One region of the Streptomyces sp. NPDC058274 genome, then DNA from elsewhere that is predicted to be linked to it. Evidence: riboswitches for the same ligand, from Rfam matches in the RefSeq annotation. Region 1 holds a riboswitch; each other region holds the start of a gene.
The links. A riboswitch is a leader RNA that binds a small molecule or an ion and turns the genes downstream of it on or off. The one in region 1 is predicted to bind S-adenosylmethionine.
Positions count from the first base shown of each region.

Region 2: linked by a shared signal. The riboswitch ahead of thrC (threonine synthase) and the one ahead of ACFVYF_RS37460 (glutathione S-transferase family protein) in region 1 are both predicted to bind S-adenosylmethionine.
Region 3: linked by a shared signal. The riboswitch ahead of ACFVYF_RS02180 (aminotransferase class V-fold PLP-dependent enzyme) and the one ahead of ACFVYF_RS37460 (glutathione S-transferase family protein) in region 1 are both predicted to bind S-adenosylmethionine.

Region 1 is NZ_JBHVXW010000035.1:25,487-29,386, forward strand. It holds gene ACFVYF_RS37450 (carbonic anhydrase) at 1-306, opposite strand, end outside; gene ACFVYF_RS37455 (diaminopropionate ammonia-lyase) at 582-1,682, shown strand; gene ACFVYF_RS37460 (glutathione S-transferase family protein) at 1,693-2,601, opposite strand; SAM riboswitch class IV at 2,799-2,940, opposite strand; gene ACFVYF_RS37465 (putative leader peptide) at 3,290-3,415, shown strand; gene ACFVYF_RS37470 (LLM class flavin-dependent oxidoreductase) at 3,490-3,900, shown strand, end outside.
Region 2 is NZ_JBHVXW010000016.1:149,117-153,016, reverse strand. It holds gene ACFVYF_RS27490 (MoaD/ThiS family protein) at 1-68, opposite strand, end outside; gene thrC (threonine synthase) at 184-1,485, opposite strand; SAM riboswitch class I at 1,503-1,662, opposite strand; gene ACFVYF_RS27480 (glucosyl-3-phosphoglycerate synthase) at 1,834-2,778, shown strand; gene ACFVYF_RS27475 (trehalose-6-phosphate synthase) at 2,885-3,900, shown strand, end outside.
Region 3 is NZ_JBHVXW010000001.1:476,232-480,131, reverse strand. It holds gene ACFVYF_RS02190 (cytochrome bc complex cytochrome b subunit) at 1-449, shown strand, start outside; gene trpD (anthranilate phosphoribosyltransferase) at 606-1,670, shown strand; SAM riboswitch class IV at 1,916-2,032, shown strand; gene ACFVYF_RS02180 (aminotransferase class V-fold PLP-dependent enzyme) at 2,223-3,584, shown strand; gene ACFVYF_RS02175 (Lrp/AsnC family transcriptional regulator) at 3,651-3,900, opposite strand, start outside.

The DNA.
Region 1 (3,900 bases):
CGACACCCGGGAGTCGACGCACCCGAGGATGACGGCGAAGGGGTGCTGCCCGGAGATCAGTTCCTGCCGGACGGTGGAGGTCTCGTCGGGGTGCTGCTCGCGCAGGGTGCGCCAGCGTCGATTGCCCGCCGCCAGCGCGCTCAGGGCGGCTTCGGGAGTGGTGGGCCGAGTGGTGGAGGCTCCGGCGGGCGAGCCGGCGGCGACGGCGGAGGAAGCGAGCGCCAGTCCGGAACCGGCGGCCGCGGCCCCGGTCAGTGCGGCGCGCAGGACGGTACGTCGCGGATGCTGTGCAATGGTCGCGCGCACGGCTCTGTTCCGGCCGTCGGCTATGGGGGGTTGGGAGTTGGCTGTCACGTACGAAACGTAGGTGTGGGGGGCGCGCGGAGGGGGCGCGTTGCACGATGCATAGCGCCTCTTTGCGCAGTCTTGGATCATGCCTCGGAGAGCGTTGGTTGCCCCTCCGGGTGACGTCGTGCGGCGAACGCGCCGACAGGGACGGTGAGGTCACCGATGACGTGCCGCATGTGACGTATGCGTACGTATATCGGTCGGCCGCCCGGCGAGCGAGGAGGACACGAGTAGTGGCCGAGTACTGGTTCGCGCGCTCCGCCGCTCGAAGCTGGACCTGCGCTCCCGCGCCGGCCCGGGTGCGGGCCTTTCACGCCTCACTGCCCGGATACGCACCCACTCCGCTGACGGAACTCCCTTCTCTCGCAGCCGAGTTGGACGTCGGCCGGGTCTTCGTGAAGGACGAGTCGGCGCGGCTGGGGCTGCCCGCGTTCAAGGTGCTGGGTGCGGCCTGGGCGGTGCACCGGACGCTCGCGGAGCGGGCAGCCGCCATCGGCACGTACGCGGCGGGGCCGGTGACTCTGGTGACCGCGACCGACGGCAACCACGGCCGCGCGGTGGCCCGTACGGCCCGCGTGTTCGGGCTGCGCGCCCATGTCTTCGTGCCGGAGGGCGTGCATCCGGAGGCCGCGCGCGCCATCGCCGCCGAAGGAGCCGAACTGACCCCGGTCGCCGGCCACTACGACGACGCCGTACGCCTGGCGGCCGAGGCGGCCGCCGCCCCGGACGCGGTCCTGGTCCAGGACACCGCCTGGCCCGGCTACGAACGCGTCCCCGGCTGGATCGTCGAGGGCTATTCGACCCTCTGCGCCGAGATCGACAGCCAACTCGCCGCCGCCGCGGTCACCGGGCCCGATCTCGTCGCCGTGCCCGTGGGAGTGGGCTCGCTGGCCCAGGCCGTCGTCACCCACTACCGCAGCCGGCCCGCGCAACGACGGGCGCCCGCGCTGCTCGCGGTGGAACCCGGCGCCGCCGCGTGCGTGACGCAGAGCCTCCTGCGCGGTGAACGGGTGAGCGTCACCACCGGCGGTACCGCGATGGCGGGCCTGAACTGCGGTACGCCGTCCAGCATCGCGTGGCCCCGGCTGCGGGACGGCCTGGACGCCGCGGTCTCCGTCACGGACGCGGCCGCCTTCCGTGCCGCCGGCGACCTGGCCGCCCTCGGTGTCTCCGCCGGCCCCTGCGGCGCCGCTTCGCTGGCCGGCGCCAGGGCCGCGCTCACCGGCCACGACGCCACGGAACGTCGTACGGCCCTGGGCATCGGCCCCGCTTCGACGGTCGTCCTGCTCAACACGGAGGGCGCTGCCGCCAACCCCGCGACTCTTCCGGGCTGATCGTGGCCGGTCAGATCACCTGGTGATCCGGGCGTGCCACCCTCCCGCGGAACGCCGGGTGGGCGTCGAGGCGTCGCACGTAGTCCCGCAGATGCGGCAGATGTGCGTACGGGGACACGGCGTCGGGGGTTTCGAGGTGGACCAGGGCCACCCAGAGGTCGATGTCCGCCGCGGTGAGCTCCTCGCCCAACGCGTAGGCGGTCGCGGCGAGTCGACGGTCCAGCAGCTCCAGTGCCGCCGTCCGCCGGTGCGGCCGTGCGGCCGGGGTGACGTCCGTGTCCAGGAGCTCACGGAGGACGTCGATGTCCTCCGTCAGGGCCGGCGGGCGCAGCACGGGGACACCGGATCCGTTGCGGCCGGCCGCCAGGCCCGCGAGGTCGCGCAGAATGTCGGGGGTGTCGTTGCTGACGACGCGTCCGGTCCAGCGGTCGCACAGCGCGGGAGCGGTCAACGGGCCGTCGTAGTGGTGCCAGGTGGCCTCGTAGGCCCCGCGCAGGGCGGCGAACGCGTCCGGGGTGTCGGCGGAAGGGCCGAGGAGTGTGGTGGCGACCGAGTCCTCAAGACCCAGGACGCCGAGGGTCAGCGAGACACGCAGCGAGAGCGGACAGTCCGCGGAGAGATACAGCTGATAGCGGTGGGGGGCGGGGTAGAAGCCGCCGGCGACGTCGACGCCGATCCGGTTGTGCTCGGCGCGGCCGGCCGGCGAGGTGCCCCGGGGCCGGGGGACCGCGCCGATCTGGCCCGGCAGCCGGCGGGCCGGTGCGTATGCGGCCGGAGTGCACGGGGCCGGAGCGCTCGGCGCCGGGGCGCAGGCGGCGCTGCCTGTGCCGGACGTGCGAGGGGCGGAGGTGAGGGCGCTGCCGGCGGTGCCGGCACAGGACGCGCCCGTGCTGGAGGTGTGCGACATGGTCTCGGGCATGACTCTCCACGGGATTGCGAAAGTCCCGGCCGCCTTGTGGGCGCCGCGACGGAACGGAGTGACTGCGCTTTCGTACCGGTCCGGATCGGTCGGACTAGTACGCGCTGGAGACACGCAACAGATCGATGTGCAGGCGTCTCGTCAAGCAGTTCCTGGGCAATTCCCACCGGCTTCGCACTCGGGGCTCGCGAGACGCGAGACCACGCTTGTCCCGCCGCACCGGCGGAACCCGGTCGTCACCCGGGGCACCCCGTCGCGGTGGAAGGGTTGCCTGCCAGCGGGCCGGGGCCGATGACCACCGGCAGGAAACCCTGCCGAGGGGCGCTGACAATCGTGACCGTCCCCGTCAGTGTCGTGGCGCTCCGTGAGGGCGTCAAGAAGGCGTCCACGAAGTCTCACCCCGTGGTCCTCCGCGACGTCGCGCCCGTGGTCCTCCGCGACGTCACGCCCGTGGTTCGCCGCGAAATCCCGCCACTTGGTCCTTGCCGTGTCCCACCACGTGGTCCTCCGGGCCTCACCGCGTGGTCCGTACGACTGGTGGCCGACAGCCGTTCGGCGCCGCCGGAACAGGTCACCAGGTGGTCCGTGCGATCGGTGGCCGACAGTTGTCCGGCGCCGCCGGAACAAAGTGCGCGGCCCCGCGGTTGCGAGAGTCACAGGGCACCGGACCGGAGCGGAGGTGGGAGCGATGAGCGGCATGCCGCCCGTCTCCCGCAGGCCTGTCGCCGCCGTACGCCCGGGTCGCCGAATCCGGCTCTACTCCCGCGCGCACATCGATCTGCTGCGCGTGGCCGGCGCGCTCTGTCGCCCCTGACCTGTTCTCCCGCCGCCGGCCTCACCGGATGAGGGCCGGCGATCTCCCGTGGTCGACCAGGAAGGCACTCCGCCGTGTCCCCGATTTCCCCGCTGCACCTTGCCGTCGCGCTCGACGGCGCCGGCTGGCACCCTGCCGCATGGCGCGAGCCCGCGTCCCGGCCCCGCGACCTCCTCACCGCCGGCTACTGGGCCGACCTCGTCGCCGAGGCCGAGCGCGGACTGCTCGACTTCGTCACGATCGAGGACTCCCTCGGCCTCCAGTCGTCCCGTTTCACCGAGCCCGACGGGCGCACCGACCAGGTGCGCGGCCGCCTCGACGCGGCGCTGGTCGCCGCCAGGATCGCCCCGTTGACCCGGCACATCGGCCTCGTTCCGACCGTGGTCGCCACCCACACCGAGCCGTTCCACATCTCCAAGGCCATCGCCACCCTGGACTACGTCAGCGGCGGCCGGGCCGGACTGCGCGTCCAGGTGTCGGCCCGC
Region 2 (3,900 bases), on a different contig from region 1:
GCGGGGACCTCGGCCTTGCCACCGGTGTAGGTGCGCAGGATGGTGGGGATGCGGACGTTGACGCTCATGCCTTGTGACCTCCGGTCGGATGGCGCCCCTCCAAGGGCGCGGGACTGCGTTGAACATGCGGCTCCGCCGCGCGGGCGCGGCCGGCCCCCACCGGCCGCAGACGGACAACGGCCGTTACGCGAGCCCAGCTTCCCTGAAGGAGTCGAGGTTCGGGCGGATCGTCGCGGTCAGCCCCGTGCCGGCCACCGCGTCCAGCGTCTTCAGACCATCACCCGTGTTCAGGACGACGGTGGTCAGCGTCGGGTCCAGCAGCCCGTTCTCGATCAGCTTCTTCGCGACACCCACGGTCACGCCGCCCGCCGTCTCGGCGAAGATGCCCTCCGTGCGCGCGAGGAGCTTGATCGCGTCGACGACCTGCTCGTCGTTGACGTCCTCCACCGCACCGCCCGTGCGCCGCGCGATGTCGAGCACGTAAGGCCCGTCGGCCGGGTTGCCGATGGCGAGCGACTTGGCGATGGTGTTCGGCTTCTGCGGCCGTACGACGTCGTGCCCGGCCTTGTAGGCGACGGACACCGGCGAGCAGCCCTCGGCCTGGGCGCCGAAGATCTTGTACGGCTTGTCCTCGACGAGACCGAGCTCGATCAGCTCCTTCAGCCCCTTGTCGATCTTCGTGAGCTGGGAGCCGGAGGCGATCGGGACGACCAGCTGGTCGGGCAGCCGCCAGCCGAGCTGCTCACAGATCTCGTACGCGAGGGTCTTGGAGCCCTCCGCGTAGTACGGCCGGAGGTTGACGTTGACAAAGCCCCAGCCCTCGCCGGCCGGGTCGCCGATCAGCTCGGAGCAGAAGCGGTTCACGTCGTCGTAGTTGCCCTCGATGCCGACGAGCTCGCCGCCGTAGATCGCGGCCATGACGACCTTGCCCTGCTCCAGGTCGTGCGGGATGAACACGCAGGAGCGGAAGCCCGCGCGGGCGGCGGCGGCACCGACGGCGCCGGCCAGGTTGCCCGTGGAGGAGCAGGAGAGGGTGGTGAAGCCGAAGGCGCGGGCGGCCTCGATCGCCTGGGCCACGACGCGGTCCTTGAAGGAGTGCGTCGGGTTGCCGGAGTCGTCCTTGACGAAGAGCTTGCCGGAGTCGACACCCAGCTCGCGCGCCAGGTTGTCGGCCTGGACGAGCTTGGTCCAGCCCGGGTTGATGTTCGGCTTCTCGGCGACGTCCGCGGGGACGGGCAGCAGCGGCGCGTAGCGCCAGATGTTCGCGGGGCCCGCTTCGATGCGCTTGCGGAGTTCCTCGGTGTCGTGGCCCGAGAAGTCGTACGCGATCTCCAGCGGGCCGAAACACTCCTCGCAGGCGAAGACCGGGCCGAGCGGCACACGGTGTCCGCATTCACGGCACGAGAGAGCCGCGGCGGGACCGAGATCGACGGAGTTCGCGGCGGTGGCGGAGTTCGTGGTGCTTGCAACTGTCTGCGCAGCCATGGAGGCGAGGCCCTTTCTCCTCATCTTCCTCACGGCGCACTTCGCCGTGAGACGGATTTGGCACCTTCCCTAGTCGGGAGCCTCGCGGAACTGATCAGCAGCGATCAGTGACGAGAACCGACTGGAGGGTTGCCGGGGCTTCAACGGGCCGTATCCCTCTGCCCCTCTGGATGAGCGGTATTCGGTTGTTGTTCGGTAGTGCACGGGGACGAGCCAGGACATGCGATGGTCATCCGCGTTGTTCAAGACTGTAACCGAAGGCCAGGACAGTTGAGATAGTCGTCCGAACCGCGAGATGGATCACATACCTGAAGGACCATGTGATCGAACAGTGAGGAGCCGCAGACTGTGCTGGAAGAAGTCGAGCGCTGGCTGAGCACCCGCTCCTGGGCCATGACCGACCGCCCGCTCCACAAGCTCATCGCCGCCAAACGCACCTCGGGCTCGACGGTCAGCGTAGTGCTGCCCGCGCTCAACGAGGAGGAGACCGTCGGCGAGATCGTCGCCGTCATCCGCCACGATCTGATGCAGCAGATCCCGCTCGTCGACGAGATCGTCGTGGTCGACTCGGGTTCGACGGACCGCACCTCGGAGGTGGCCGCCGCGGCGGGCGCCCGCGTGGTCCACCGGGACGAGATCCTGCCGCGACTGGCGGCCGTGCCCGGCAAGGGCGAGGTCCTGTGGCGGTCGCTGCTGGTGACGAGCGGGGACATCGTCTGCTTCATCGACGCGGACCTCAAGGAGTTCTCGTCGGACTTCGTCTCCGGAATCGTGGGGCCGCTGCTCACCGACCCAGGCGTGGACCTCGTCAAGGCCATGTACGACCGGCCGCTGGGCTCGGCGGCCGGCCAGGGCGGACGGGTCACCGAGCTCATGGCGCGCCCGCTGCTGAACATGCACTGGCCGCAGCTGGCGGGGTTCGTCCAGCCGCTCGGCGGGGAGTACGCCGCCCGCCGCTCCCTGCTGGAACAGCTCCCGTTCCCGGTCGGGTACGGCGTGGAGCTGGGCATGCTCGTCGACGCCCTGCACCTGGTGGGCCTCGACTCGCTCGCCCAGGTCGACGTCGGCGTCCGCAAGCACCGACACCAGGACGGGCAGGCGCTGGGCCGGATGGCCGCCGCGATCTACCGGACCGCGCAGCTGCGGCTGGCCCGCGGGCATCTGATCCGCCCCGCCCTCACCCAGTTCGAGCGGGGCGAGGACGGCTTCGAGCCCCGCACCTACTCCGTGGACACGGAGGAACGGCCGCCGATGGTGGACATCAGGGAGTACCAGACACGCAGAGTGGCCTGACCGGAGCGCCGGGCACGCTCCGTGACGAAATCCGCCGGTTGTATACGGTCTCGCCTTACTCGGCCCGTACGTTTGAGCGTTTCCGAGCCGGGCTAGGTTGAGGCTTATGGCTTCCACGCACGGCGCCCACCAGATCCTCGTCGCCTCCAACCGCGGCCCTGTCTCCTACGACGTACGCGAGGACGGCTCGCTCCACGCCAAGCGCGGCGGGGGCGGGCTGGTCTCGGGTCTGTCCGCGATCGGACCCGACGCGGGCGCGCTGTGGGTGTGCGCCGCGCTCGGCGACGGGGACCGCGAGGCGGTGCGGCGCGGGGTCGGCGAGGACGGCGTGCGGATGCTGGACATCGACGCCGAGGTGCACGCGGACGCGTACAACGGCATCGCGAACTCGGTGCTGTGGTTCGTCCACCACATGCTGTACCAGACTCCGCTGGAGCCGGTCTTCGACGCGGAGTTCCGGCGCCAGTGGGCCTCGTACGAGACCTACAACCGCGCCTTCGCCGAGGCCTTGGCCGACGAGGCGGCGTCCGGTGCCTCCGTCCTCGTCCAGGACTACCACCTGACCCTGGTGCCCGGGATGCTCCGCGAGCTGCGGCCCGATCTGCGTATCGGGCACTTCTCGCACACCCCGTGGGCGCCGGTCGACTACTTCCGGATGCTGCCCGACGACATCGCCGGGCAGGTGCTGCGCGGGATGCTGGGCGCGGACCGCCTCGGCTTCCTCACCCACCGCTGGGCGAACGCCTTCACGGCCTGCTGCGACGCACTCGCCGGCGGTGTCGGGGACACCCGGATCGGTGTGCACGGCCTGGGCGCGGACGCGGACTTCCTCCGCAAGCGTTCGCACGAGGCGGACGTCGACGAACGGATGGCGGCGCTGCGGGAGCAGATCGGCACGGACTCCGACGGGGCCCCGCGCAGGACGGTCGTACGGGTCGACCGGACCGAGCTGTCGAAGAACATCGTGCGCGGGATGCTGGCCTACCGGCAGCTCCTCGAGGACCAGCCGTCGTGGCGCGAGCGGGTGGTGCACGTCGCCTTCGCCTACCCCTCCCGCCAGGACCTGGCGGTGTACCGGGACTACACGGCCGAGGTGCAGCGCGTCGCGGACGAGATCAACTC
Region 3 (3,900 bases), on a different contig from region 1:
TGATCGGCGGCGGCAACGACCTGTGGGCCACGCACTTCCACCTGTCGATCAACTCGATCACCTGGTTCGTCCGGATCTTCTTCTTCGTCGGACCGGTCATCGCGTTCCTCATCACCAAGCGGATCTGCCTCGGCCTCCAGCGCCGCGACCGGGACAAGGTGCTGCACGGCCGCGAGTCGGGCATCATCAAGCGCCTGCCGCACGGTGAGTTCATCGAGGTGCACGAGCCGCTCAGCCAGGAGGCACTGCACACGCTCACCGCGCACGAGCAGTACCAGCCGGCCCAGATCGGCCCCGCGGTCGACGAGAACGGTGTCGAGCGCAAGGTGAAGGGCTCGCAGAAGCTGCGCGCCAAGCTGAGCGAGGGCTTCTACGGGGAGGACAGCCAGATCCCCAAGCCCACGGTCGAGGAGTACAAGGAGATCACGAGCGGCCACGGCCACCACTGATCACCTGACCGGTCCGCGCTGACCGCCACGGCTGGAGCCCCGTCCATTGCATGGACGGGGCTCTTTGCCGTCCTTGGGCCTGGATAGGGTGGACCCTGCTTGTTACACGTCGTGTACGTGTCTTCTTGTACGTGTCTACGAACCCAGGAGCGGCATATGAGTGCTGTGACCCCCGCTGGAGGCGGCATCGCGGCGGGCCGCTCCTGGCCCGTGGTGTTGGACGGCCTTCTCGAAGGCCGTGACCAGAGCGCGGACGACACGGCCTGGGCGATGGACCGCATCATGCGGGGCGAGGCGACGGACGCGCAGATCGCCGGGTTCGTGGTGGCGCTGCGTGCCAAGGGCGAGACCGTCGAGGAGATCTCCGGGCTCGTCCGGACGATGTACGAGCACGCCAACGTGATCGAGGTGCCGGGGCCGACCGTCGACATCGTCGGCACCGGCGGCGACGGCGCGAAGACCGTCAACATCTCCACGATGTCGGCGATCGTCGTGGCCGGCACGGGTGCCAAGGTCGTCAAGCACGGCAACCGGGCCGCGTCCAGCGCGTCCGGCGCCTCGGACGTCCTGGAGAAGCTCGGCGTCAACCTGGAGCTGACCCCGAAGCGGGTCGCCGAGGTCGCCGAGGAGGCCGGGATCACCTTCTGCTTCGCGGTGAAGTTCCATCCGGCGCTGCGTCATGTGGCGGCGGCACGCGGCCAGTTGGGGATCCGGACGACCTTCAACGTCCTCGGGCCGCTCACCAACCCGGCGCGGGTCAAGGCGCAGGCGGTCGGTGTCGCCGATCTCCGGATGGCGCCCATCGTGGCCGGAGTCTTCGCCGAGCGCGGGAACTCCTCGCTGGTCTGCCGCGGCGACGACGGCCTCGACGAGCTGACCACCACGTCGACGTCGAAGGTGTGGGTCGTACGCGACGGGAAGGTCCACGAGGAGAGCTTCGATCCGCGGGACGTCGGGATCGAGCTGGTCCCGGTGGAGGCACTGCGGGGCGCCGACGCGTCGTACAACGCGGATGTCGCGCGCCGGCTGCTGAACGGGGAGAAGGGGCCGGTGCGGGACGCGGTGCTGCTGAACTCCGCGGCTGCGCTGGTCGCCCTGTCGCCGGGCGACGGGTCGCTCGCCGAGCAGATCCACGCCGGGATGCAGCAGGCGGCGGAGGCCATCGACTCGGGGGCCGCGAAGCGGGCTCTCGAGCGGTGGGTGGCGGCCACGAACGCGTAGCGCCCGTGGCGGGCGGGGGTGCGGCCCCCGCCCGCTTCAGCCCGTACGGGGGCGCCGGCTCGGCCGTACGGGGGGCGCCGGCTCGGCCTTACGGGGGGCGCCGGCTCGGCCCGGCCGCCGTGGCTGCCTGCGGTACCCGGGCCCCAGGGCCCAAGAGGCCGGCCCCCGAGCCGGCCGGGCCGTCGTCGTCCCGGCATCCGGACACGGGGTTGCGACGGGACGATCATGTGGCAAGATGCTGGGCAGGTCATGAGCGACAGCCATCAGGCCCCGGCCGGCTGTCCGGCAACCCTCCGTCCGTGGCGGGGTGCCCCGGGTGAAGACCAGGCCGCAGGCAGCGAGGTCTGCGGCAAGCGCGGACCCCTCGCCCTCTTCCGAGTGGCTACAGCCCAGGGGTCCTGGTCATTCAGGGAGCCTTCTGTGAGCAAGCGAATGCGATAGGGCGTAGAGCCCCGCCTCCGCATACCCCTTTCACCTTTTCTGCGCCGAGCCGGCCGTACGTTCCGTACCCGCTCGCGTGGTGATTTCGCCTGCCTCATACGGGAGTTCGCCATGTCTGTCTCCACCGTTGCCGCCGACCCGTCCGTCTGTGCCCCGCTGCCGGTTCTGGGCCGGCATGTCACCGTCCCGCTCGTCACCGGCGGCGAAGTCACGTACGCCGCGCTCGACTACGCCGCCAGCGCGCCGGCCCTCCAGCGGGTGTGGGACGACGTGGCCGCGTACGCCCCGTACTACGGCAGCGTGCACCGCGGGGCCGGATATCTGTCCCAGCTCTCCACCGACCTGTTCGAGAACGCCCGCAGGACCGTCGGCGAGTTCCTCGACTGCCGTGAGAACGACCAGGTCGTGTTCACTCGTTCGACCACCGACTCGCTGAACCTGCTCGCCGCCGCGCTGCCGGCCGACTGCCAGGTCTTCGTCTTCGAGACCGAGCACCACGCCTCGCTGCTGCCCTGGCGGGACGCCCGGGTGACGTACCTGAACGCCCCGCGGACGCCCGGTGAGGCCGTGGCGACCCTGGAGCGCGCGCTCGCCGACCGCGACCCCTACGGCCCGGCCCTGGTGTGCGTCACCGGTGCCTCGAACGTCACCGGCGAGCTGTGGCCGGTGCGTGAACTCGCCGCGGCTGCCCACGCGCACGGTGCGCGCATCGTCCTGGACGCCGCGCAGCTCGCCCCGCACCACCCCGTGTCGGTGCGGGAGCTCGACGTCGACTGGGTCGCCTTCTCCGGCCACAAGCTGTACGCCCCGTTCGGCTCCGGTGTCCTCGCGGGCCGCGCCGACTGGCTGACCGAGGCGGAGCCGTACCTCGCGGGCGGCGGCGCCAGCCGCAAGGTCTCGCGGCGCCAGGACGGGGGAGTGGACGTGGAGTGGCACGAGAGTGCCGCCCGTCACGAGGCCGGTTCGCCGAACGTCATCGGGGTCCACTCGATCGCGTCGGCCTGCAAGGCCCTGACCGAGGCCGGCTTCGACACCCTGGTGGCCCGCGAGCGGTATCTGATCGACACGGTCCGCGCGGGCCTCGCCGAGGTGCCCGAGGTGCGTGTCCTGTCCCTCTTCGGTGACGACGCCCCGCGGGTCGGCGTCATCTCCTTCGTCGTCGAGGGCTGGAACAGCTCGCACTTCGCGGCCGCCCTGTCCGCCGAGTACGGCATCGGCGTGCGCGACGGTCTGTTCTGCGCCCACCCGCTGGTGCGCACGCTGCTGGGCAGCGACCCGCAGAGCCAGGGCGAGTGCGGTGCCCCCGAGGCCGCGCCCGGTGAGAAGTCCCTCAACGCGATCCGCGTCAGCTTCGGCGCCGGCACCCCGGACGAGCACGTGGAGCGCTTCGTGCGCGCTGTGAAGGAGCTCGTGCGGGACGGTGCGCGCTGGCAGTACCGGACCGAGGACGGGCGCTGCGTGCCCGCCGTCTGAGGTCCCGGAGACCGTCTCGCGAGAACAGCTCAGCGCCCGGAGGCGGCGTTCACGGCAGGTCCCGGCTCAGGAGTCGAGGCCGATCGCGAACGCCGCCTCCAGGTCGTGCTGGGAGTACGTGCGGAACGCGACGTGCGTGTCGGTGCCCTCGACGCCCGGGATCTTGCTGATGCTGCCGGGGATGACGTCCGCCAGGTCGTCGTGCGCCTTGACGCGGACCATGGCGATCAGGTCGTACGTGCCGGTGACGGAGAAGACCTCGCTGACGCTCTCGAGGGCGGCGATCGACTCCGCGATCTCGGGGATCCGGTCCACG